4 regions of the Methylobacterium sp. UNC300MFChir4.1 genome follow, and region 1 is predicted to be linked to each of the others. Evidence: predicted binding sites of a transcription regulator. Region 1 holds the regulator's gene; each other region holds the start of a gene.
The links. Region 1 encodes LexA, which represses DNA repair genes until DNA is damaged. Its sites were predicted from a motif close to TGTTCNNNNTGTGTTCNG; they were not measured.
Positions count from the first base shown of each region.

Region 2: the regulator LexA is predicted to act here: its motif matches at 2,694-2,711, upstream of BMY19_RS07995 (PA0069 family radical SAM protein).
Region 3: the regulator LexA is predicted to act here: its motif matches at 3,966-3,983, upstream of BMY19_RS24120 (DUF3072 domain-containing protein).
Region 4: the regulator LexA is predicted to act here: its motif matches at 2,777-2,794, upstream of parE (DNA topoisomerase IV subunit B).

Region 1 is NZ_FOCS01000011.1:37,532-43,429, forward strand. It holds gene BMY19_RS16050 (hypothetical protein) at 1-409, shown strand, start outside; gene fae (formaldehyde-activating enzyme) at 449-988, opposite strand; gene BMY19_RS16060 (hypothetical protein) at 1,309-1,524, shown strand; gene BMY19_RS16065 (hypothetical protein) at 1,543-1,992, opposite strand; gene lexA (transcriptional repressor LexA) at 2,243-2,971, shown strand; gene BMY19_RS16075 (ComEC/Rec2 family competence protein) at 2,965-5,292, opposite strand; gene gltX (glutamate--tRNA ligase) at 5,486-5,898, shown strand, end outside.
Region 2 is NZ_FOCS01000004.1:96,755-102,652, reverse strand. It holds gene BMY19_RS08000 (methyl-accepting chemotaxis protein) at 1-840, opposite strand, end outside; gene BMY19_RS07995 (PA0069 family radical SAM protein) at 1,549-2,664, opposite strand; gene BMY19_RS07990 (hypothetical protein) at 2,823-3,353, shown strand; gene BMY19_RS07985 (amino acid permease) at 3,516-4,964, shown strand; gene moaB (molybdenum cofactor biosynthesis protein B) at 4,972-5,529, opposite strand; gene maiA (maleylacetoacetate isomerase) at 5,671-5,898, shown strand, end outside.
Region 3 is NZ_FOCS01000022.1:87,444-93,341, forward strand. It holds gene BMY19_RS24100 (helix-turn-helix transcriptional regulator) at 66-947, opposite strand; gene BMY19_RS24105 (lytic transglycosylase domain-containing protein) at 1,291-2,256, opposite strand; gene BMY19_RS24110 (Cof-type HAD-IIB family hydrolase) at 2,425-3,246, opposite strand; gene BMY19_RS24115 (gluconokinase) at 3,251-3,817, opposite strand; gene BMY19_RS24120 (DUF3072 domain-containing protein) at 3,992-4,276, shown strand; gene BMY19_RS24125 (Flp family type IVb pilin) at 4,471-4,719, shown strand; partial or broken gene BMY19_RS24130 (polysaccharide biosynthesis/export family protein) at 4,981-5,898, shown strand, end outside.
Region 4 is NZ_FOCS01000024.1:58,067-63,964, reverse strand. It holds gene topA (type I DNA topoisomerase) at 1-2,155, shown strand, start outside; gene BMY19_RS24805 (hypothetical protein) at 2,341-2,529, opposite strand; gene parE (DNA topoisomerase IV subunit B) at 2,901-4,961, shown strand; gene BMY19_RS24795 (PRC-barrel domain-containing protein) at 5,116-5,610, opposite strand; gene BMY19_RS24790 (outer membrane protein) at 5,827-5,898, opposite strand, start outside.

The DNA of each region.
Region 1 (5,898 bases):
CCTGGCGGAGGCCGCCCGGGCCGACAGCTGCGACGACCTCACCCGCCAGATCGCCGACGCGATCGGCGGCCGGGTCGGCAAGCGCGCCGGCCCCAGCATCGACATCCGCGTGGCCGGCCCGATCAAGTTCGACGTGACCTGCCGGGCCGAGCCGATCGTGCAGGCGACCTCCGCCGAGCCGAGTCCCTCGGCGACCTTCTTCCGCGACCTGTCGGTGGCCTCCGAGATCCTCGTCGGCCAACCGGCCGCGACCGTCGAGCCGATCATCGCCACCGCCTACCGGACCGCGCTGGCGGAGCGGCGCAAGTCGTTCATCCAGCAGAACGGCTGGTCGGCGTCCTGCTACACCGACCCGGGCAGCAGCGCGATGCGGACCCTCTGCTCGGTGGGGCGCATCCCGCCGGGCTGAGGCGGACCTGAGCCGGCAGGATGCGCGACGCGGGCCCGCTCAGTACTCGATCACGCCGTCGAGCGCGTAGTGCTTCACGGTCTTCCGGTTGGCGATCAGCTCGTCGACCGTCGGCTCGCCCTTGAGGGCGCGGGCGATGGCGAGTTTCGTGGCCTCGTAGTTGGTCCGGTAGAGGTCCTTCTGGTCGAGGTTGTCGTCCTCGGCGCAGCGCTGATCGAGCCAGATCATGATGATCATGCACAGCTCGTCGAGCCCGTCCTTCGGCAGGATGCCCTCGATGATGCAGTCCACGATCGCGTCGCCGGTGGCGGCCTGGACCACGCCGCCGAGGAGCTCGGCATACTCGGCCGTGTGGATCGTGACCTTGGTGGTCATCATCGTGGCCGGGCGCACGAGCTGGTTGAGGTCGCGCACCACGAACATCCGCGTGTGGCCCTGGACCTGCCCCATCATCGACGCGAAGGCCTGACCGACCGGGCCGCGCACCGAGCCGATCAGCACCTCCGGCATGGCGTCGGTGTACTGGCCCTCGGCCGCCAGCACCGTGGCCTCGCCCGTGCGGAACCAGATCTCTTGCATGTTCGAACTCCACCTGATCGGAGCCCGCGGGAGACATCATCGGCGGCCTCGCGTCAATCGCCCCGAGGCCGGCCCCCATCCCGGCCGCCCCTGCCCTCGCCCGCGCCGCGGCGCGGGCGCAGCCCCGTGCCGCCCCGTGTCGCCGCGATGCGGCCGCCGGCATCCGCGACGGCGCGCATCTCCACCCCCGCGCGGCCTGTGGCCTTGAGGAACGCGGACAGGCGAGGCAGGGAAGATCGGAGCGCGGCTCCGGGAGCGGTCCCGGGCCTGGCCGTTCCGGTGGGCGCGCGGCGCCGTGCCGGGCATGCGGGAGGAACACGATGGCGGAGAGCACGGACCGGGGCTCCGGCTGGAGCCTTCAGGCGAGCGCCGTGCCCGACGGGGTGCGCCTGGAACTCGCCCTCGCCGACCTCGGCGGTGCGCCGGTCACCGCCGCGATCGTGCTCGACCGGACGGAGGCCCGGGCCTTCGCCCGCGCCCTGCTGGCCGCCGCCGGCGACGCCGCGGAGCGGACCTTCCCGAAGCCGGGCGCCTGAGGACGCGCCGCCGGCCGGTCAGCGCACGCCGAGGCCCGGATTGCGGCCCGGCAGGCGGGGGACCACGGTGCCGCGCTTCTCGATCGGCGCGTCGCAGGCGTAGGCGAACTCGGTCTTCAGCGGATCGAACACGGTCTCGCCGGTGATCCGGCAATCCTCGCGCACGGTCTCGTCGAGATAGGCCCGGGCGGCGGTGCGGAAGCGCTTCACCCGGGTGGCGCCCGGCTCCGGATCGATCCGGACCTCGCTCAGGTTGCAGCCGGTATACTCGCGCAGGGCGTTGGACACGATCAGCATCCGGCGCAGCTGCCGGTTGTCGTAGACCTCGTAGGGCTCCTTGCAGCCGATCGTGACGACCTGGGGAGTGAGCGCCACGTAGTTCCGCGAGATGTAGGAGAATCCGGTGGTGCAGCCGGCGAGGCCGAGGGCGGCGAGGCCGAGGGGCAGCAGAGCTGCGGAACGTCGCATCCTCGTCATTCCAAGAGGGTCCCAGCCCGCACCCCGGATCCGCCGCCTTCCCGGCGGGGCGCCGCGATGCATTGAAACGGCTCCGCTTGCGCCGTCAATGCGTTTCTCGACCTTCTCCCGCGGGCGCGCCCGCGGCGCGCCGGGCCGAGCGGTGCCGCTCTTGCGGAACACTTGCGGAACGTTTAACCTGTTCGTGATTTGTTTCGGAGACCGTCACGTGGCGGTCCGCCAAGCCGCGAGTCCCCCGTCGATGCTCACGCGCAAGCAGCTGGACCTCCTGCGATTCATCCAGAGCCGGATGCAGGAATGCGGTGTCCCGCCGTCGTTCGACGAGATGAAGGATGCCCTCGATCTCAAGTCGAAATCCGGCATCCACCGGCTAATCACGGCACTCGAGGAGCGCGGCTTCCTCCGGCGCCTACCGAATCGGGCGCGCGCCATCGAGGTGATCCGGATCCCCGAGAGCCTGACCCAGGCCGCTCCGGCGACTCAGGCCCCCGCCGAGCCGCGCCGCTTCACGCCGAGCGTGGTCGAGGGCGGTAAGTCCAAGCAGCCGCCGGCCCCGGCGAGCACGCGGATGATCGACGAGTCCGGCCGCGCCATCTCGATCCCGGTCATGGGCCGGATCGCGGCCGGTACGCCCGTCTCGGCGATCCAGAACCAGAGCCACGCCATCACCCTGTCGCCGGACTTCGTGGCCGGCGGCGAGCACTACGCCCTCGAGGTGCGCGGCGACTCGATGGTCGAGGCGGGCATCCTGGACGGCGACCTCGTGGTCATCCGCAAGCAGGAGACGGCCAATACCGGCGACATCATCGTGGCGCTGATCGACGACGAGGAGGCGACGCTCAAGCGCCTGCGCCGCCGCGGCTCGTCGATCGCCCTCGAGGCCGCCAACCCGGCCTACGAGACCCGCGTGCTCGGGCCCGACCGGGTCCGGATCCAGGGCCGCCTCGTGAGCCTCGTCCGCCGTTACTGAAGCGGCTCGGCCGGCGCGTCGCCGGGGGCGAGGTCTCCGCCCGGCGCGGCGTCGGCCTCCGGCGTCGCGGCGACCCCGTCCTCCGCGGGGCGGTCGCCCGGCTCCGCGGTGACCGGCGACGGAGGTCCCGGCCCGCGCCCCGCGGCCTGCCGCCAGGGCACGGCGCGGCCGTCGTCCCGGGCGTAGCGCGCGGCGAAGCCGTCGCCGTCGGCCCGGAGAGCCACGGCCCCGCGGGCGGCGAGGACGCGCCGGTCGATCACCAGCGGCCCCGTGCAGGTGGGCGGCGCCGCGAGACCCGTGATCAGCACCGCGGCGCGGGCGCAATCCTCCGGGAAGGCCCGCCGGTCCCGGACCAGGGCGACCGCCCGCCCGTCCGGCAGCCGGGCGGTGCAGCCGAGCCGGTCGCAGCGCCCGCTGCCCGACCGGACGATCAGCGCCGCGGGCCGCCGCCCGTCGCCGTCCGCCTTCAGCCACTGCTCGAGGACGAAGCCCGAAGGGCTGCCGAGGGCCGCGAGCCGCCCGTCCGTGCCCCGCACCGCGGCCCCCGCGCCCTGCCGGTCGACGTAGAGGTCGTAGCGGTCGGGCCGGGCCGCGAGGACGAGCCCGAGCAGGACCGGCGGCACGGCGAGCCAGCGCAGGCGCGAGGCCGGCAGCGTCCCCAGCAGCAGGCCGGCGGTCAGCAGGGCCAGCGCCCCGGCGCCGAAGGCCGGCAGCACCAGGACCGCCCGCTCGAACCCGGCGATCCAGTCCGAGATCGCCAGCATCCCGGCCACCGCCTGCCCCATCAGCCACCAGACCGGCCGGTCGAGGGCGAAGGGATAGGCAAGGCAGCCGATCACCGCGGCGGGCATCACCACCAGGGAGACGAGCGGCAGGGTCAGGGCGTTGCCGACGAGGCCGAAGGGCTGGACCGTCTGGAAGTGGTAGGTGGCGAAGGGGGCCGTCGCGACCTGCGCCACCAGGGTCGTGGCCAGGGTCCCGGTGATCGCCGACAGGCCGGTCCCAACGAGCCGCCCGATCCACCCGGCCCCCGGGCGCACGAGCAGCCGCCCGTCGATCAGCCGCGCGCAGGCGATCAGCCCGGCCACGGCGCCGAAGGACATCTGGAAGCTCGGGCCGAGCAGGCCCTCCGGCTCCCGGGCGAGCGCGATCAGCGCCGCGAGGGCGAGGTTGCGCATCGACAGGGCCGGCCGGTCCACCAGGATCGCGCCGAGCATGATCAGGGTCATGATCAGCGAGCGCTCGGCCGCGATGTCCCAGCCCGAGAAGGCGCAGTAGGCGGTGACGCCGACCATGGCGAAGCCGGCCGCGATCTTCTTGATCGGCCAGAGGAGCGCGCAGAGCGGCACCGCGGCGAGGAGCGCCCGCACCAGCCAGAACACCACGCCGGCGGCCAGCACCATGTGGAGGCCCGAGATCGACACCACGTGGTAGATGCCGGCGGCGCGGAGCGCGTCGTTGGTGGCCGGCCCGATGAGGCCGCGCTTGCCCGTCACCAGGGCCGCCGCCACCGCACCCGCCTGGCCGCCGGCGGCCTCCGCGATCCGGCGCGTCAGCCCATTGCGCGCCGCGTCGAGCGCAGCGGCGAGCCGCAGGCCCAGCGGCGGCGACCCGGACGGTTCCCGGACGGTGACGGTGCCGATCAGCGAGCCCACCGCGCCGATCCCCTGGAAATAGGCGTCCCGGGCGAAGTCGTAGCCGCCGGGCCGGGCCGCCTCCGGGGGCGGCAGCAGCCGGGCCGTGGCGGCGACGCCGTCCCCGGGACGCGGGATCGGCGTCTTCCGGAACGAGACCCGGACCCGGGCGGGCCGCGCCTCCGGCGCGAGGCCGGCGAAGCTCTCCACCCGGATCACCAGCCGGGCGCCCACCTCGCGCTCGTCCAGGGCCTCGACCGTTCCGACGAGCGGGCCGATCGTGGTGCGGGTGAGGATCGGTGCGGCGACCTGCGAGACCCGCCAGGTCGCCGCCGCGAAGCCGAGGAACGCGGCCGCCACCGCGAGCGCCGCCGCCAGGGCCGCCGGCCGCGCGCCGAGGACGGGGACCGGCGCCAGCGCGAGGGCGGCCGCGATCAGGGGGGCGGCGAGGCTCGGCGCGCCGTCGGCCGCCGCGAAGTAGACCAGGATCCCGCCGCCGAAGGCCACCGCCAGCCAGGGGAACAGCCGGCGCTGCTCGGCCTCGCGGGCGAGGCCGGCGACGACCCAGTCGCGGAGCGCCGGGAGGGCGGCCAGGAGGGCGGCCAAGAGGGCGGCGGGAAGGGCTCGGGCGCGCGGGCCGATCAGCGCGACCGCGCCGTCCGCCCGCCTCGCGCCGATCCGCCGCATCGCCGCCGCCCCGCTCCGCGCGACCTGTCGTCGGGGCCGGGCGATTCTGCGGGCGATTCTTAACGCATCCGCCGGCCCGTGCTACAGCGGGTTCTTCGTGCTACGGGCGCCCTGTCGAGCCCCTCGCCGCTCCGCCGCCCCTTCGCCGTCCGTCGCGCCCCGTCCGCGACCAGCCCCGGAACATACCGGACCGATGTCCTCAGCCGTCGTCACGCGCTTCGCCCCCTCGCCCACGGGTTACCTGCATATCGGCGGGGCCCGCACGGCCTTGTTCAACTGGCTCTACGCCCGCCACACCGGCGGCAAGATGCTGCTGCGCATCGAGGACACCGACCGCGAGCGCTCCACCAAGGGGGCGATCGACGCGATCCTCGACGGCCTCTCCTGGCTCGGCCTCGACTGGGACGGCGACGTGGTCTTCCAGTTCGCCCGCGCCGAGCGCCACCGCGCGGTCGCCGAGGAGCTGCTGGCCGCGGGCCGCGCCTATCACTGCTACGCCACCGCCGAGGAGCTCACGCAGATGCGCGAGACCGCCCGCGCGGAAGGGCGCGCCCCGCGCTACGACGGCCGCTGGCGCGACCGCGACCCGTCCGAGGCCCCCGCCGG
Region 2 (5,898 bases), on a different contig from region 1:
GCCCCGGCTCAGGGCCGCCCGCAAGGCTTGCCGCCGCGCCGCGACCTCACCCTCGAAGTTGCTGGCGCCCGCCCTCACGAAGGCGTCCTGGACCGCCCGCGGCAGCGTGTCGTCCATGTGATCGACGAGATTCGCCCAACTCGCCGCGACGCGGCCGCGCTCCTCGGCCTCCGCGAGGCGCTCCTCCTCGGACCAGCCCGTGCCCCGTGTCACGGCCGTCTCGGCCCGCGCCACGTTGCCGCCGATCGCGACCCGCGTGATCCAGGCGGCGCGCTTGATGTCCAGGGCGCGGGCCAGCGCCGCGTCCCGGCGCGGGATCGTGACGTCGACGGCCCCGCTGGTCGCCGTGAGCGCGTCGAGCAGATCCCGGAAGGCGGTCGCGGCGACCTCCTCGGTCGCGGCCTCGCGCTCCGCGACCGGGACCGCGAGGGCCGCGTCGATCCGCGACGTCAGGCCGGTGACGGCCTCGTGCGCCCGTCGGAGCGGATCGACCGTCTTCGCCACCGCGGCGGTGTCGATCGCGCGCACCAGACTCAGGAGCGCCGCCAGCCGATCGATCCGGGTCGCGCGCTGTCGGGCGATCAGGGCCGCGTCGGCGGGCGGGATCCTGTCCGCGGCGATCAGCGCCTGCAGGGTCCGCCCCCGCTCGAGGCGCACGGCGAGCAGGATCTCGAGGAGGATCCGGCTGCCTTCCGTGAGCGCGACGACGCGGCGGCTCTCCCGCTCCTGCGCCCCGGCCTCCAGCGCCGTCCGGGCGCCCGCGGCCAGCAGCATGGCGCTGAGTGAGAACAGGATCGCGCACAGGATCGTGCCGATGGACGGACGCGGAAGACGCAGCATGAGGGTCGGGATCTCTCTTCGCGGTGCGTCGAGGCGTGCGGCCCGCCGCCGGGCTGCCCGGTTCGAGCAGGGCAGCCGGTCGGCCTCGGTCGACGGAAAGGCTGAGCGACGCGACAGGCACCCCGACGCGGCGCCGGCCCGGTTCGCTCGAAGGGCGCGGCGAGGGCGTGGCGAGTCCGGGTCCCACCGGCGCTCCCGGTCCGGTCATCGGACCGGGAGTTCGCCCGGTCGGCATCGGAGGTCGAAACCCCGACACTCCACCGTCTCAAGGAAGGCCGGCAGTCGCGACCGGCAGAACCGAGCCGGGCCGCGGCGCGCGGCTCGCCCGCGACCGGATCACGGCGCACAGCGTCCATTGGCGGGATCTGCGGACACGGACGCCGGACAAAATCGCGCTCTTACACACAGAACGACCCTCAATATAGAACTGAAATTCGATAACTCAATCAAACTTGGTCAAAAATTTCGCAGTAAACCTCGCGATCTCAGGCATTTGAACCACAATGACACAGATGTCAATCTTACGTTCTGCGATTTTCCTCACACCTAAGACATCCGATAATCGACTTTGGGAGCAACATTTGAGCCGTTTTCAATCTTCGGAATTATCTTCTTACGCCGTTTCCGGCCAAAATGACTGGAATTTTCGCTGAACCGTACTGTGGGACAGGTCCGCTGCCTCGCGCGCGCCGCCGCGTCGGTCGCGTGTCAGAACAGCGCCAGCTGCGCGCCGGGCTTCCGGAAGGCGTCGCGGTTCAGCGCGATGCGCCCGAAGGCGAAACCGAGACGCGTGCCGGCGAGCCGGACCCGCTGGCCGATCATCGCCGCGTAGGCGCCTTCCCCGCGGAAGCGGTGGCCGAAGCGCGGGTCGTTCTCGCGCCCGCCCCGGGCTTCCCGCAGGAGTGCGAAGGCCCGCGCCCTGCGTTCGGGATAGTGCTCGGTGAACCAGTCCGCCACGAGGTCCGCGACTTCGCCCGGGAGGCGCAGCAGCGCGTGGCCGATCCGGCTCGCTCCATGCGCGCGCGCTTCGGCCAGGATCGATTCGATCTCGTGGTCCGTCAGGCCGGGGATGATCGGCGAGACGTTGACCATGACGGGCACGCCCGCCGCGCTCAGGCCCCGCATCGCCGCGAGCCGCTTGCCCGGCCGCGGCGCCCGCGGGTCGAGGCGGCGGGCGAGGTCCGGATCCAGCGTCGGCAGCGAGATCGCCGCCAGCACGAGGTTCTCCGCCGCCATCTCGGCCAGGAGGTCGAGGTCGCGCAGCACGAGGTCCGACTTGGTGGTGATGCTGACGGGGTGGCGGGCCTCCCGCAGCACCTCCAGAACTGCGCGGGTGAGCCGGTGCTCCCGCTCGACCGGCTGGTAGGGATCCGTGGCGGTGCCGAGGGCGATCGTGTCGGGCCGGTAGCCCGGCGCGGCGATCTCGCGGGCGAGGAGGCGGGCGGCGTCCGGCTTGGTGAAGATCCGCGACTCGAAGTCGAGCCCCGGCGACAGGCCGAGCCAGGCATGGGTCGGGCGCGCGTAGCAGTAGATGCAGCCGTGCTCGCAGCCCCGGTACGGGTTGATCGACCGGTCGAACGGGATGTCGGGCGAGCTGTTGTGCGCGATGATCCGGGCGGACCGCTCCGGAGTGACCTCCGTGCGCAGGGGTGCCGGAGCGTCCGCCGTCCAGGTCTCGTCGTGGAACGCCTCGCGCCGGGCGGATTCGTACCGGCCCGTCGGGTTGGCCGTCGCGCCGCGCCCGCGCCGGGCGGCCGGTTCCGCGACGCTCGGCCCGAGTCGCGGCGCGGCCCCGGATGCGGTCCCGTCGCGCGTGTCCCCCATGACGACTCGCCTCCCTCACGCATCCATACAAGAACATAGAGCGAACGCGACGGCGAAGGGCGCCTTTTTTTCAGGCAAATGCGGCTCTGCAGCCCGTCCGGGCGACGGCGCGTCGCCGCGCGGGCCGCGGGGCAGTTTACGGCGCCGCAGAATCGTCTATGCGCGCGCTCATGCTCTCCGCCGTGACCTATCTGGCCGAACCGGCCGATCCGGACGCGATCGATCGCCTGGCCGACACGCTCAGCGTGCTCGTCTCCGGCGTGGCCGGCGGCCTCGTCGGCGACGCGGTGATCGTCGCGGGCCGCGAGAGCGAGGCCGTGGCGGCCGTCGCGGAGGCCACGGGCGCGACCCTCGTGCTGCACCGGGGCGGCAATCCCTACGCGGCGGGCGCCGCCGCGGCCCGGCGGGACTGGATCCTGTGCCTTGAGGCCGGCGACGTCCCGGCCGAGGGCTGGATCCGCACCCTCGACCGCTTCGTCGGGACCGCGCGGCCGGAGACGGCGCTCGGCCGCCTGCATCGCCCGGCCGGGCGCTGGCTCGGCCGGCTCGTCAGACGGGCGGAGACCGTCGTCGGCGCCCGGCAGGCCCGGGCCGGCGACGTCGTCCGGCGCGAGGCCCTGCGTGCCGAGGGCGCGTTCACGGGTCGCCTCAAGGTCAGGCCGCTGATCGCTCGGATCGAGCGCGCCTGACCGGAAAGATCTTGCTCGGGAGAATCTTGCTCGGAAGAATCTTGCGCCCGATCACGTTGTTGTCGGTCGATCCGCCTCTACAACTCTGGAAGCGCGGCAGGATCGTCGCCGTCTCCGGACATGTCGACGCGCTGAGCCACCCCGATCTGGAAGGATGGTGCAATGGATTCGTCGGGCCTGATGGGGCGCAAGTCGGTCGAGGACATCGTCGAGAGCGGCGAGGGCGAGCAGCAGCTCTCGAAGTCGCTGGGCGCCCTCTCGATCACCGCGATGGGCATCGGGGCGATCATTGGCGCCGGCATCTTCGTCCTGACCGGCACGGCCGCGGCCCAGTATGCCGGGCCGGGGATCATGCTGTCCTTCGTGCTCGGCGGCATCGCCTGCGCCTTCGTCGGCCTCTGCTACTCCGAGATGGCCGCCCTGATCCCGGTCGCCGGATCGAGCTACACCTACACCTACGCGACGCTCGGCGAGTTCTTCGCGTGGCTGATCGGCTGGGACCTGATCCTCGAATACGCCATGGGCGCGGCCACCGTTGCGGTCGGCTGGTCGGGCTACGTGACGAGCATCCTGAAGAGCGTCGGCATCGTGATCCCGGCGCAGTTCGCCAACGCGCCGGGCACGCCGATCGAGGGCGGCGGGACCGCGCTGCTGAACCTGCCGGCGGTCCTGATCGTGGCGCTGATCACGATCCTGCTGATGCGGGGCACGAAGGAATCGGCGCTCTTCAACAACATCATGGTCGCGGTGAAGCTCACCGTCGTGGTCGCCTTCATCGCCCTGGGCTGGGGCCATGTGAACACCGCGAACTGGAGCCCGCTCATCCCGGACAACGACGGGACCTTCGGCCATTTCGGCTACAGCGGCGTCCTGCGCGGCGCGGGCGTGGTGTTCTTCGCCTTCATCGGCTTCGACGCGGTCTCGACCGCCGCCCAGGAGGCGCGCAAACCCCAGAAGGACATGCCCATCGGCATCCTGGGCTCGCTCGCGGTCTGCACGATCCTGTACGTGCTGGTCGCCGCCGTGCTCACCGGTCTCGTGCCCTACAAGGACCTGAACGTCCCGGACCCGATCGCCAAGGGCGTCGACGTGATCGGCATCGGCTGGTTCAGCCTCCTGATCAAGCTCGGGGCGCTGACCGGGCTGACGACGGTGATCCTCGTCCTGCTCTACGGCCAGAGCCGGATCTTCTTCACCATGGCGCAGGACGGCCTGCTGCCGAAGATGTTCTCCCACGTCCACCCGACCTACCAGACGCCGTATCGCAGCCAGGCGATGATCGGCGCCGCGGTCGCCGTGGTGGCGGCCCTGGTGCCGATCCACATCCTCGGCGAGATGGTGAGCATCGGCACGCTGGCCGCCTTCATCCTCGTCTGCGGCTCGGTGCTCTACCTCCGGCGGGCCGAGCGCACCATGAAGCGGCCGTTCCGGGCGCCCGCCGTGCCGGTCGTGCCGATCCTCGGCATCCTGTCCTGCCTGCTCCTGATGATCGGCCTGCCCCTCGACACGTGGCTGCGGCTGGTGATCTGGATGGCGCTCGGCCTCGTCGTGTACTTCTTCTACGGCCGCAAGCACTCGGTCCTGCGCCGCAAGGAGGGGAATCTGGCCTAACGCCGCCTCACACCGTGAGGCTCGCGCCGCGCCGCAGGTGCTCGTCGAGGCGCGGCATGATCTCCACGAAGTTGCAGGGCCGGTGCCGGTAGTCGAGCTGCTGGGCCAGGATCCCGTCCCAGGCGTCGCGGCAGGCGCCGGGCGAGCCCGGCAGCACGAACACGTAGGTCGCCCGCGCGACCCCCGCGGTGGCGCGGGATTGCAGGGTCGAGGTGCCGATCTTGTCGTACGAGATCCGGTGGAACACGGCCGAGAAGCCGTCCATGCGCTTCTCGAACAGCGGCTCCAGCGCCTCGGGGGTGACGTCGCGGCCGGTGAAGCCGGTCCCGCCGGTGGTGATCACCACGTCGACGCCGGGGTCGCGCAGCCACGCCTCCACCCGCGCGCGGATCGCCGGGACCTCGTCCGGGACGATCGCGCGGGCCGCCAGGATGTGCCCCGCCTCGGTGAGGCGCTGGGTCAGGGTGTCGCCCGACCGGTCGTCCTCCGGACGGCGGGTGTCGGAGACGGTTAGGACCGCGATGTTCAGGGGGATGAAGCGGCGGGCGTCGGTCTGATCGGCCATCGTGCGGGCTCTCCGGGGCGGGAGACCGATATGGGCCCGGCGGGACCGCTTGTCGCCCCCGGGCCGCCGCGCGCGCAGCCCCCTTGCGGGCCGCAGCGAAGTCGGCTGTGCTCGCTCGACCCCGTCGGAGACCGCTGACCCATGCACATGTACGGCAACTGGCGCTCGGCCGCCGCCTTCCGGGTGCGGATCGCCCTGAAGCTGAAGGGCATCGCCTACGAGGAGACCTTCATCGACCTCGACGCCGGCGACCAGCACGAGCCGGCGTTCCGGAAGATCAACCCGCAGGGCGCGGTGCCGGCGCTGTTCGACGGCGACGGGCCGCCGCTCACCCAGTCGCTGGCGATCCTCGACTACCTGGAGGAGACG
Region 3 (5,898 bases), on a different contig from region 1:
CGATCAAGGGCCGGCGCGGCCCGGGGGGCGCATCGGTCGCATGGCTGTCAGCGAACGCGGGCGGGTCAGTCCGCCAGCGGCACGCCCTGCCCGAACCGCGCCTCGATCGCCGCCGTCAGGCGGTCCAGCATCGTCTGGACAGGGATGTTGGAGGTGTCCACCGTCGCCGGGGCCCGGGCGTAGAGCGGCTCGCGGCTCGCCAGCACGGCGCGCAGCTCCTGCATCGCGGAGGCGTGGTCGCCCGTCGTGGCGAGGTGTCCCTGCTCGCGGACGCGGCTCATGTGCTCCTCCGGCCGGGCGCGCAGCCAGATGGTGTAGAACGCCTGGAGGAGCAGATCGTAGGTCAGCGGTTCCGCGACGATGCCGCCGCTCGTCGCGAGGATCAGCGGCCCGGGATGCTCGGTCAGGCGCCGCAAGGCCGCCTGCTCGAGCCGGCGGTAGCCTTCCTGGCCGTAGATCGCGAAGATCTCCTGGACCGAGAGGGCGTTCTCCCGCTCGATCTCGGCGTTGAGCTCCACGAAGGTCCAGCCGAGGCGCTCGGCCGCGAGCTTGCCGAGGGTCGACTTGCCGGCGCCGCGCAGTCCGGTCAGCGCCACGCGCGGCCGGTTGCTCGATTCGGGCCGGCTGCCGCCGGACAGGGCCTCCTTGGCGGCGACGATCTGGGCCGGGCTCGCCTGGGCGAGGAGGTCGCGCACCACCGGCCAGTCGGGCAGCGCGTCGTTGCCGGTGATCAGGTCGTCCAGCCGCACACCCATGGCGTTCGCCACCCGCCGCAGCAGGATGATCGAGACGTTGCCCTGGCCGCCCTCCAACTGCGCGATGTAGCGCTCGGACAGGCCCGAGGTCTGCGACAGAACCTTGCGCGACAGCCCGCGCACGGTGCGCGCGTGCCTGACGCGTCGCCCGAGGTCCGTGAGAAAGAGAGATTCCTGTTCCACGCCGGTCATGGCGCCGTCCGCTTTCCTGCCAGCTCGAAAGCAGAGTCCGTGCCCTGCATGCCTGCCGCTTCGAGATCCATCGCGCTTTGGCGTTCCGCCAGACAGGAAGCTGCCTGAGAACGTGCGCGCGTAGACCGGCGTTTCCTGCCCTGAGATCCGTCGTGCGCCACCCGCGTACGGCCGCTGTCTCGCGGCGCCGGTCCGTACCGTAACGATCCAACCACGTTGCTGGCGTGGCGCCTATGTGTTGCGGATCGACCCGATGGTCAAGCCTTGGGCATGATCCTTGTGTGGGCAGAAGGCCCGGCCGGGCGGGCGATCGGCGGTCTGCACCCGCGCCGGAGAGGGCGCGCTACTCGACCGGCAGGGCCGTGGCCTCGCGCACCGGCGCGGCGGCCGGAGCGCGCCGCGGCGTCGCGGCGGCGAGCATCTGGAGCGACGGACGGCGCGGCGGCAGCGGCACCTCGACCGCCTCGACCGCCGCCTCGGTGGCCGGTGCCGAAGCGGCCGCGGGGGTCATCGGGGTGGCGGCCGCCGCGGGCTGCGGCGAAAGCCGGAGTTCCGCCATCTGCGCCGGCGAGGCCTCCGCGCTCCCGAGGGCGGTGGGTCGGCGCGGCGGCAGCGGCACCTCCACGGAGGGAACCGAGGCGGCCTGCGGGGCGGCCGGGGTCGCGCCCGCGGCCGGGTCGATGGACAGGCTGGCGAGTTCGACCGCGGCGCCGGCCAGGGCGGCGGGCCGGCGCGGCGGCAGCGGCACCTCGACGGTCTCGGTCGGAACCTCGGCCACGGCGGCGGCCGTCGGCGCGTAGGCCAGGGCGGCGGCCGCGGGGTTGGGTTTGGAGTCGGCGACGCCGCCGCCGAACAGGCTCGCGAGGGCGCTGGCCGAAGCCGCCACGGGGGCGACCACCGAGGCGACCTCGTTGGAGATGCCCTGGCGCTTGGCGGCGTAGTAGTAGCCGCGGTTGTAGTACTGGTAGGCCTGGGCGACGTTGCCCTTGGCCGTGCGGTAGGCGCCCGCCAGATAGGCCACGCCGTAGCGCAGGTTGGTCTCCGGATCGTACAGGCCGGCGGCGTCGCCGGTGTAGCCCATGCCGCGCGCGGTCGCGTGCTTGATCTGCATGAGACCCAGGGCGCTGCCGCCCTTCGCCCGCGGATTGTAGTTGCTCTCGCGCTTGACCACGGCGTGCACGAAGCTCGCCGGAACGCCGTTCGCCTTCGCCTGCTGCTCGATCAACGCGTCGATATTGTCGCGCGCGCCCTGCCCGAAGGCGGCGGCGGGCGCGACCGCGAGTACGGCGGCCAGGATGAGGCGATGCATTCCGAGACCCGGTGCTGCTTGTTCTGTAGTCAAGCTAGGTCACGGGGAAATGAGGCCGGAAAGCGGCCCCCGTTCGGCAGCCTGTGGGCGGCCGGGGCGACGGGCGTGCTTGTGATCCGCGCGCCACAGGGCGGCGCGCGGACGCGGTCGGCCGGTCTGGGGAGCCGGTCAGGGAAGGATGAAGCGCTCGACCGCGCGAGCGAACCCGTCGGCGTCGTTGCTGTCCGTGACCGCGCTGGCGGCCGCCTGGACGCTCGCCTCGGCATTGCCCATCGCCACGGAGTAGCCGCTCTGCGCGAACATCGGGCGATCGTTCCCGGCATCGCCGAACGTGGCGATCCGCTCGCGCGGGATGGCGAGATGCGCGCTCATCCAGGCGACGAAGCGACCCTTGTCGAGATCGGGCGGCGTCACGTCGAGATAGTACTTCTGCGAGCGGTGGACGGTGGCCCGGCCGGCCAGCGCCGCCGCGATTCGCGTCTCGCAGGCCGCGAGATGGGCGTGGTCGGGGCTGACGCCGACGATCTTGGCGGCCGTACCCGTGAGCGTTCCGAGATCCGGCACGACCCGGGGCTCCGCGTCGATCGTGCGGCGCTCCAGATCGGTGTAGGGACCGTCCGGGTCGCGCAAGCACCACGCGCCGTCGGCGAAGACCCAGACGTCCAGCCCCTCGGCCAGGAGCCGGTCGAGGGCGGCCCGGGCCGCCGGCTCCGGGATGGTCCGCTCCTCGATGATCGACAGGTCCGGCCGGACGACGCTCGCGCCGTTGAAGGCGCCCATCGGCAGGTCGAGGCCGAGCTCCGCCACGAGGCTCCGCAGCCCGATCGGCGGCCGCGCCGAGGCGATGCTGAAGCCGATCCCGGCCGCGCGCAGGCGGCGCACGGCCGCCACCGTCGCTGCCGTCAGGCGCTTGTCCCCGGTGACCAGGGTGCCGTCGACGTCCGAGATCACCAGGGCGATCCCCGCGGCCTTGCCGGTTCCTGCAGTCATCGCGTCACTTCCCACCCGGATCCCGGCGCGCCGCGGTGGCGAGTTCCGCCACGACCCGGTCAGCAATCGCCTCGGGCGGCTCGAGGATCCCGACGGTGATCGGGTGCTCGTCGGGGCCCGGGACCTCGAGGGTCGCGAACTGGCTGTCCAGGAGATGCGGCGACATGAAGTGACCCTGGCGTTCCGCGAGACGCCGCGCGATCAGGGCCTTGTCGCCGTCGAGGTAGACGATGCGGACCCGCCGGCTGCCCCGGGTGAGGACGTCCCGGTACGCGCGCCGGAGCGCCGAGCAGACCACCACGCCGGACTCGCCGGCGTCGAGGCGCTGCTGAATCCAGGTCGCGATCCGGGCGAGCCACGGCGCGCGGTCCGCGTCGTCGAGGGCGCGGCCCGCGTGCATCTTCGCCACGTGCTCCGGCGCGTGGAAGCTGTCGCCGTCCACGAAGATCCAGCCGAGCTTCTCGGCGATCAGCGCCGCCACGGTGCTCTTCCCGGACCCCGAGACGCCCATGACCACGAGCACCTGAGCGGCCGTCCCGGCATCGAATGGCGGGTCTGATTGGTACGTCATCCGGACCACCGTGGCTCCGAGGCGCGCCGGGGCGCCGCGCGTCACGATCATGCGGAGCGCGCGCGCGGAAGGGAAGATCGCCGCGCCCGACGCCGCCGCCGTGTCGGCAGGAACCGTCGCGCCGCGGGCCGCGTTGACGACCCAGAACGCGAACATTTAGGGAACATGAGTCGCATGGCTACCACCACCGCGAAGGCGACGTCGAAGGCCGGTCGAGACTCCGGAGCGCGCCAGGATGCGCCGGAGAACCCCAAGACCGACCCGAAGGACGTGTCGAACCAGATCAAGGATCCGGACCAGTGGACCACCGGCGGCGAGCCGATGACCGGCGCGCAGGCCTCCTACCTGAAGACGCTCTCCGAGGAGGCGAAGGAGCCGAAGGCGTTCGATCCCGACCTCGACAAGGCCGAGGCCTCCAAGCGGATCGACGACCTGCGCCACAAGGCCGGCCACGCCTGAGCCGACGCGGGCGCGCCCGCGCCGGGCGCGCCCGCCGACCGGGCCCGCCGACCGGGGCGGTGCATATCCCGCCCGGAATCGGCCCGATGCCCTGTTTCGGACACTTCGTTAAGCCGGCGGCAAGCGCGGGCCGTTAACAGCCTTCCGAGCGCGTGGGGCCACGCGGACGGCGGGACGGGAAGGCGCGTTCGACCATGGATGAGCCGGGCGGCGACGGGGCGGGGCGGCGCGCGGTGCGATCCCGGGCGGCGGCCGCCCTGACGGATCGGATCCCTGTCGCGGCCGCGCGCTTCGCCCGCGACCTCCGCGGATCCACCGCGACCGAGTACGCCCTGCTCGGGGGCCTGATCTTCCTCGTCGCGGTCGGCAGCATCCGCTACTATGTGTCCCGCGTCAGCGCCGTCTACGGCGACATCACCGCGGCGGTGACCCAGGGTCAGTGAGCGGATCGCGCCGGGGCCGTGCGGCCCTGGAGTCGATGGGCCGACCCGTTACCGTCGACAGCGCCCGGATTTGTGTCCCGATATTTCAGCAGCGCGCGCTGCGCCCGGCATTCGTCGTCCCTGTGCCCCGAAAAAGCTGTGCTTAACGAGGATGACTTAGCAGTCTCGGTCGTGGCGGGCGGAGTGTGGCTCACCCGCTACGGACACCTGGGCCGCTATGGGCTAGGCACGGGCTCGGCAATACCGATGGGCAACATCTGGATGCGCAAACTTCCCCTCGTCCTGCTCGCCGTCACGGCGATGTCGGGCTGCACGTACCTGCCCGCGGCGGGTCCGACGGCGAGCGCGATCCAGGCCGGGGCCGAGGTCGCCACGGCCGACGGCGGGATCCTTGCCCGCTACGAGATCATCGACGTCACCCCCTCCGTGGTCGAAGCCCTGCGCGGCCGCCCCCTCGACAGCCTGCTCGCCTCCTTCGGCGACCATCGCCCCTCCTCCGAGCCGGTGATCGGCATCGGCGACATGGTCTCGGTCTCCGTCTGGGAAGCCGGATCCGGCGGCCTGTTCTCCGGACCCCTCGTCGCCGACCGCTTCTCCGCCGGCTCCAAGTCCGCCCTCATCCCCGAGCAGCCCGTCGGGCGCGACGGCGCCATCTCGGTGCCCTATGCCGGCCGCATCAAGGTCGCCGGCCGCCGCACCCAGGACGTCCAGGCGCTCATCGAGAACGAGCTCGCCGGCAAGGCCATCCAGCCCCAGGTGCTGGTCTCGGTCACCCGCCCGATCTCCCAGGCCGTCACCGTCACCGGCGAGGGCGCCGCCGGCGCCCGCCTGCCGCTCTCGGGCCACGGCGACCGCATCCTCGACGTCATCGCCGCCGCCGGCGGCAACCGCGCGCCGGTCAACGAGACCTTCGTGCGGCTCTCGCGCGGGCCGGTGACCGCGACCGTGCCGCTGACCACAGTGGTGTCGAACCCCAGGGAGAACATCTACCTGCGGCCCAACGACGTGCTGACGCTCGTGCGCGACCCGCAGACCTTCATCGCGGTGGGCGCGCTGGGCAACAGCACCGAGCTGCCGTTCCAGGCCGACGGCATCACGCTGGCGCAGGCGCTGGCCAAGGCGCGCGGCCTGTCGGACTTCGCCGCCGACCCGGCCGGGACGTTCATCTTCCGGTTCGAG
Region 4 (5,898 bases), on a different contig from region 1:
GGTCGAGCGCGAGATGGAGATCGAGCGGTTCAAGCCGCGCGAGTACTGGACGCTCATCGCGACGCTGACGACCGCCGACGGCGCGACCTTCGAGGCCCGCCTCGTGGGCGCCGACGGCAAGCGGATCCAGCGCCTCGACGTCGGCACGGGCGAGGAGGCGGCCGCCTTCAAGCGCGACCTGGAACTCGCGACCTTCCAGGTGGCGAGCGTCGAGGCGAAGCCCGCCAAGCGCCACCCGCAGCCGCCCTTCACCACCTCGACCCTCCAGCAGGAGGCCTCCCGCAAGCTCGGGATGGCGCCGGCCCAGACCATGCGGGTCGCCCAGCGGCTCTACGAGGGCGTCGATATCGGCGGCGAGACGGTCGGCATCATCACCTACATGCGGACCGACGGCGTCGACATGGCGCCGGAGGCGATCCAGGACGCCCGCCGGGTGATCGGCAAGGAGTTCGGCGACCGCTACGTGCCGGACGTTCCGCGCAAGTACAGCGTCAAGGCCAAGAACGCCCAGGAGGCCCACGAGGCGGTGCGCCCCACCGACATGGGCCGCCTGCCCAAGACGGTGGCGCGCCACCTCGAGCCCGAGCAGGCCCGGCTCTACGAGCTGATCTGGACCCGCACCATGGCCAGCCAGATGGAATCGGCCGAGCTGGAGCGGACCACCGTCGACGTCACCGCCAAGGTCGGACCGCGGACCATCGACCTGCGCGCCACCGGCCAGGTGGTGAAGTTCGATGGCTTCCTGACCCTCTACCAGGAGGGCAAGGACGACGAGGAGGACGAGGAAAGCCGCCGCCTGCCGCCCATGAAGGCCGGCGACCCGCTCGCCCGCGAGCGGATCAGCGCGACCCAGCACTTCACCGAGCCGCCGCCGCGCTACTCCGAGGCGAGCCTCGTGAAGCGCATGGAGGAGCTCGGCATCGGCCGCCCGTCGACCTATGCCGCGGTTCTCCAGACCTTGCGGGATCGCGAATACGTCAAGATCGAGAAGAAGCGGCTGCAGCCGGAGGACAAGGGGCGGCTCGTCACGGGCTTCCTCGAGAGCTTCTTCCGGCGCTACGTCGAGTACGACTTCACCGCCGGCCTCGAGGAGCAGCTCGACCGGGTCTCCAACGCCGAGATCGACTGGCGGGCGGTGCTGCGCGACTTCTGGCGCGACTTCTCCGCGGCGATCGGTGAGACCAAGGAGCTGCGCGTCGCCGACGTGCTGGAGGCGCTGAACGGCCTCCTCGGCCCGCACATCTTCCCCGACAAGGGCGACGGCTCGAACCCGCGCACCTGCCCGACCTGCGGCTCGGGCCAGCTGTCGCTGAAGCTCGGCAAGTTCGGCGCCTTCATCGGCTGCTCGAACTACCCGGAGTGCAAGTACACCCGGCAGCTCTCGGCCTCGGGCGTCGACGGCGACGGTGACGGCTCCTCGGCCGAGGGCGGCCAGCCGGGCGTGCGGGTGCTGGGCGACGATCCCGCGACCGGCCTGCCGGTGACGCTGCGCGACGGCCGCTTCGGGCCGTTCCTCCAGCTCGGCGAGGCCTCCGCCGAGAAGGGCGCCGAGAAGCCGAAGCGCTCGTCGCTGCCCAAGGGGCTCAGCCCCTCGGACGTGGATCTCAACAAGGCGCTGGCCCTGCTGGCGCTGCCCCGCGAGGTGGCCCGCCACCCCGAGACCGGCGAGCCGATCCTGGCCAATCTCGGCCGATTCGGACCCTACGTGCAGCACGGGAAGACCTACGCCAATCTCGGCAAGGACGACGACGTGCTGGAGATCGGGGCTAACCGCGCCATCGACCTGATCGTCGCCAAGGAGCAGGGCGGCGGACGCGGCCGCCCGGCCGCCGATCCCGGCCGGCCGCTCGGCAAGGACGAGGGCAGCGGCCGCGATCTCGTGGTCAAGGCCGGCAAGTACGGGCCCTACGTCACGGACGGCGAGGTCAACGCCACGCTGCCGAAGACGATGAGCGCCGAGGCGCTGACCCTCGACGAGGCGATCGCCCTGGTGAACGCCAAGCGCGCCGCGGGCGGCGGCAAGCCGGCGAAGCGCGGGGCGGTCCGGAAAGGGTCGGCGCGGGCCGCGAGCGGCGACAAAGCGGCGGCGAAGAAGACCGCCGCGAAGAAGCCTGCGGCCAAGAAGGCGGCGGCGAAGACGTCGAGCGCGGGCTGAAGCGTTCGTGGACGAGGCTGAGGCGGGCCGGCAAGCCCGCCCGTCCTTGCGAGCGGAGCGAAGCAATCCAGTGCAGCGCGAGGCGTTCGAACGTGGCGCCGACTGGGTTGCTTCGCTCCGCTCGCAAGGACGTGGCAGAGGCAGCGTTGCCGCCCCTCACCGCGGGTTGCGGTCAGCGATCGGGTTCAGACCAGGTAGGTGATCGTCGCCGCCACGGCCGTCGCGAAGGTCGCGAGCGCGAGGGTGGTGGAGTTCATCAGCGCCCGGGCCGGCGGCACGACAGCCGCGTCATCGTCGCAGCCGAAGGCGGCGCCGGCCGCGTGCTCGAAGCGGATCAACGTGAGGCGGCGGGCCTCGATCGCGGCGTCGCTCATGGACTGCGGCTCCCTGACCACGGTCAAGATTTATCTCCGCCACCAACGTCGATCGTCCCGTTCTGTTCCGGGCGTCGCCTGTGGAAGCCGGGCATGCGGGTCACGAGAAAGCCTTAACCCATTGTTGTGCAACGTCGTGATGACGGCCCGGCGCGCGGAACCGTGTGCCGGCACGGACGCGGCCCTCGCTCGCGGCGGCGCAGCATGCGATGATGCGACCGCCTCGCCGCAGGGCGAACGGCTTTGATGTTTATGGTTTGTTCCGCTATCATGCGGGGATGAAGGCGCATGCTCCACGACCCGAGACCCGTCCCAAGACCCGTCTGCGCGAAGCCGAGCCGGCCGACGCGCCGCGCGCCCGGAGGCCGCGCGTGAGCGATCCGGCGCGGGACCTGTTCGGGCCGGGCGGCAAGGGCGCGGCGGCCCGCCCGCCCGAGCCGCGGCGGCGGCTGGATTCGGCGGCCTCCGTGGCGACGCTCGCGGCCGCCGAGCCGGAGGGCGGCTACACCGCCTCCGACATCGAGGTGCTGGAGGGGCTGGAGCCCGTCCGGCGCCGGCCCGGCATGTATATCGGCGGCACCGACGAGCGGGCGCTGCACCACCTGTTCGCCGAGGTGATCGACAACTCGATGGACGAGGCGGTCGCCGGCCATGCCAGCTTCATCGAGGTGGAGCTGGAGGAATCCGGCGCCCTCGTGGTGACCGACAACGGCCGCGGCATCCCGGTCGACCCGCACCCGAAATTTCCCGGCAAATCGGCGCTCGAGGTCATCATGACCACGCTGCACGCCGGCGGGAAGTTCGACTCGAAGGTCTACGAGACCTCGGGCGGCCTGCACGGCGTCGGCATCTCGGTGGTGAACGCGCTCTCCGACCTGCTCGAGGTCGAGGTGGCGCGCAACCAGACCCTCTACCGGCAGACGTTCTCGCGCGGTCACGCGCAGGGCGCGCTGGAACTGGTCGGCCGGGTGCAGAACCGCCGCGGCACCCGCGTGCGCTTCCACCCGGACGCCCAGATCTTCGGCTCGCTGAAGTTCGACCCGCGCCGCCTGTTCAAGATGGCGCGCTCCAAGGCCTACCTGTTCGGCGGCGTCGAGATCCGCTGGCGCTGCGCCCCCGCCCTCCTCGAGGGGCTGGAGGACGTGCCGGCCGAGGCGGTGCACCGCTTCCCCGACGGGCTGCGCGACTACCTCGCCCGCGACATCGACGGGAAGGAACTCGTCACCGACGCCATGTTCTCCGGCAAGATCACCAAGCCGGGCTCGCACGGGTCGCTCGAATGGGCGGTGGCCTGGATGGTCGCCGAGGACGGGATCTCGCACTCCTACTGCAACACGATCCCGACGCCCGAGGGCGGCACCCACGAGGCGGGCCTGCGCGTCGCCCTGCTGCGCGGCCTGCGCGAGCACGCCGAGCGGGTGAACCAAGCCAAGCGCATGACGGCGGTGACCACCGACGACGTCATGGCGACCTGCGCGTCGATGCTCTCGGTGTTCATCCGCGAGCCGGAATTTCAGGGCCAGACCAAGGACAAGCTCGCCACCGTGGAGGCCCAGCGCATCGTCGAGACGGCGGTGCGCGACGCCTTCGACCACTGGCTCGCCGCCTCCCCGGCCCAGGCCAACAAGGTCCTCGACTGGGTGATCGACCGGGCCGAGGAGCGCCTGCGCCGCCGCCAGGAGAAGGAGGTCGCCCGCAAGAGCGCGACCCGCAAGCTGCGCCTGCCCGGCAAGCTCGCCGACTGCTCGGCGGCCGGCACCGCGGGCTCGGAGATCTTCATCGTCGAGGGCGACTCGGCCGGCGGCTCGGCCAAGCAGGCCCGGGACCGGGCGACCCAGGCGATCCTGCCGCTGCGCGGTAAGATCCTGAACGTCGCCTCGGCCTCGCGCGACAAGCTCGGCGCCAACCAGCTGATCTCCGATCTCACCCTGGCGCTCGGCTGCGGCACCGGTTCGGCCTTCCGCGAGGCGGACCTGCGCTACGAGAAGGTGATCATCATGACGGACGCCGACGTCGACGGCGCCCACATCGCCTCGCTGCTGATCACCTTCTTCTACCGCCAGATGCCGAGGCTGATCGACCGCGGCCACCTCTACCTCGCGATCCCGCCGCTCTATCGGCTGCAGCAGGGCTCGAAGGTGGCCTATGCCCGGGACGACGCGGATCGGGAGCGGATCGTCAAAACCGTGTTCAAGGGCGGCAAGGTCGAGATCGGGCGGTTCAAGGGCCTCGGCGAGATGATGCCGGCCCAGCTCAAGGAGACCACCATGGATCCGAGGAAGCGCACATTGCTGCGCGTCGCGGTCCTGGACGAGGCCCGGGAATCGACCGGCGACACGGTCGAGCGCCTGATGGGCAACAAGCCCGAGGCGCGCTTCGCCTTCATCAGCGAGCGCGCGGCCTTCGCCGAGGGCGCCGACCTCGACATCTGACGCCGGAGCGCCGGCGCGGCCTCGCCGCGTCGGTCGATGGCGCCCGCGCCGTCTTTGCGAGCGGAGCGAAGCAACCCAGCAGCGCCACGTCCACCGAAGTCGCGCTGCCCTGGATCGCTTCGCTGCGCTCGCAAAGACGGGTTTCGGTCGCGCCTTATCGGGGCGGCGCGATCACCTTGGCCGGGTCGAAGGGCTGGGCCGCCGCCACCGTGTCCTTGCCCATGTTGAGGACCGCGGAGAATCGGTCGCCGCCGGGACGCAGCACGAGGGCGCCCGGCTCGACCGCGATGAGCTTGCTGCCGAGGCCGAGGAAGCCGCCGACGTCGATCACGACGGCCTTGAGCGTCCCGCCGTCGGCGATGAGCAGATCCTCGATCTTGCCGACGCTGTCGCCGGCGGCGTTGCGCACCGTCACGCCGATCATCTTCGTGGTCAGGAAGGTGACGGGCTTGAGCCCCTGACGCTTGGCGGCGTCCTCGGCGCTCGCCGCCTCCGTCAGCCGCCCGCCCCCCTTGCCGTCCGTCGAGGTTCCCGGTCCCGTGGCCGGCAGGATCGTGTCCTTGCCGATCACGCTGGCGTCCTGCGCGGAGGCCGGCGCGTTCGCGAGGCCGAGGGCCGCGAGCGACAGGAGAAGGATTCGGCTTCGCATGGCTGATCGCTCCGCGCGCCCGGTCCCTGCGTGGAAGGCCCTGTCCGGGTCACTGAGGGGCGCCGCGGTCTCAATCGCGGGCGGCCCGCGCGGTTCCGGCCCTCCCTGTCGCACCCGCCGAGGCCGGTTCGCGGTCCCGAAACGCGAAAGGGCCCGGCCTTGCGGCCGGGCCCTTCGGGAGCCCGGAGCCGGCAGAGCCGGCTCCGGCATCCGGTCTCAGTAGGAGCCGAACTTGTAGTTCAGGCCGGCGCGGACGACGGCGAACTCGGTCTTGGCGGCGGCGCCGTT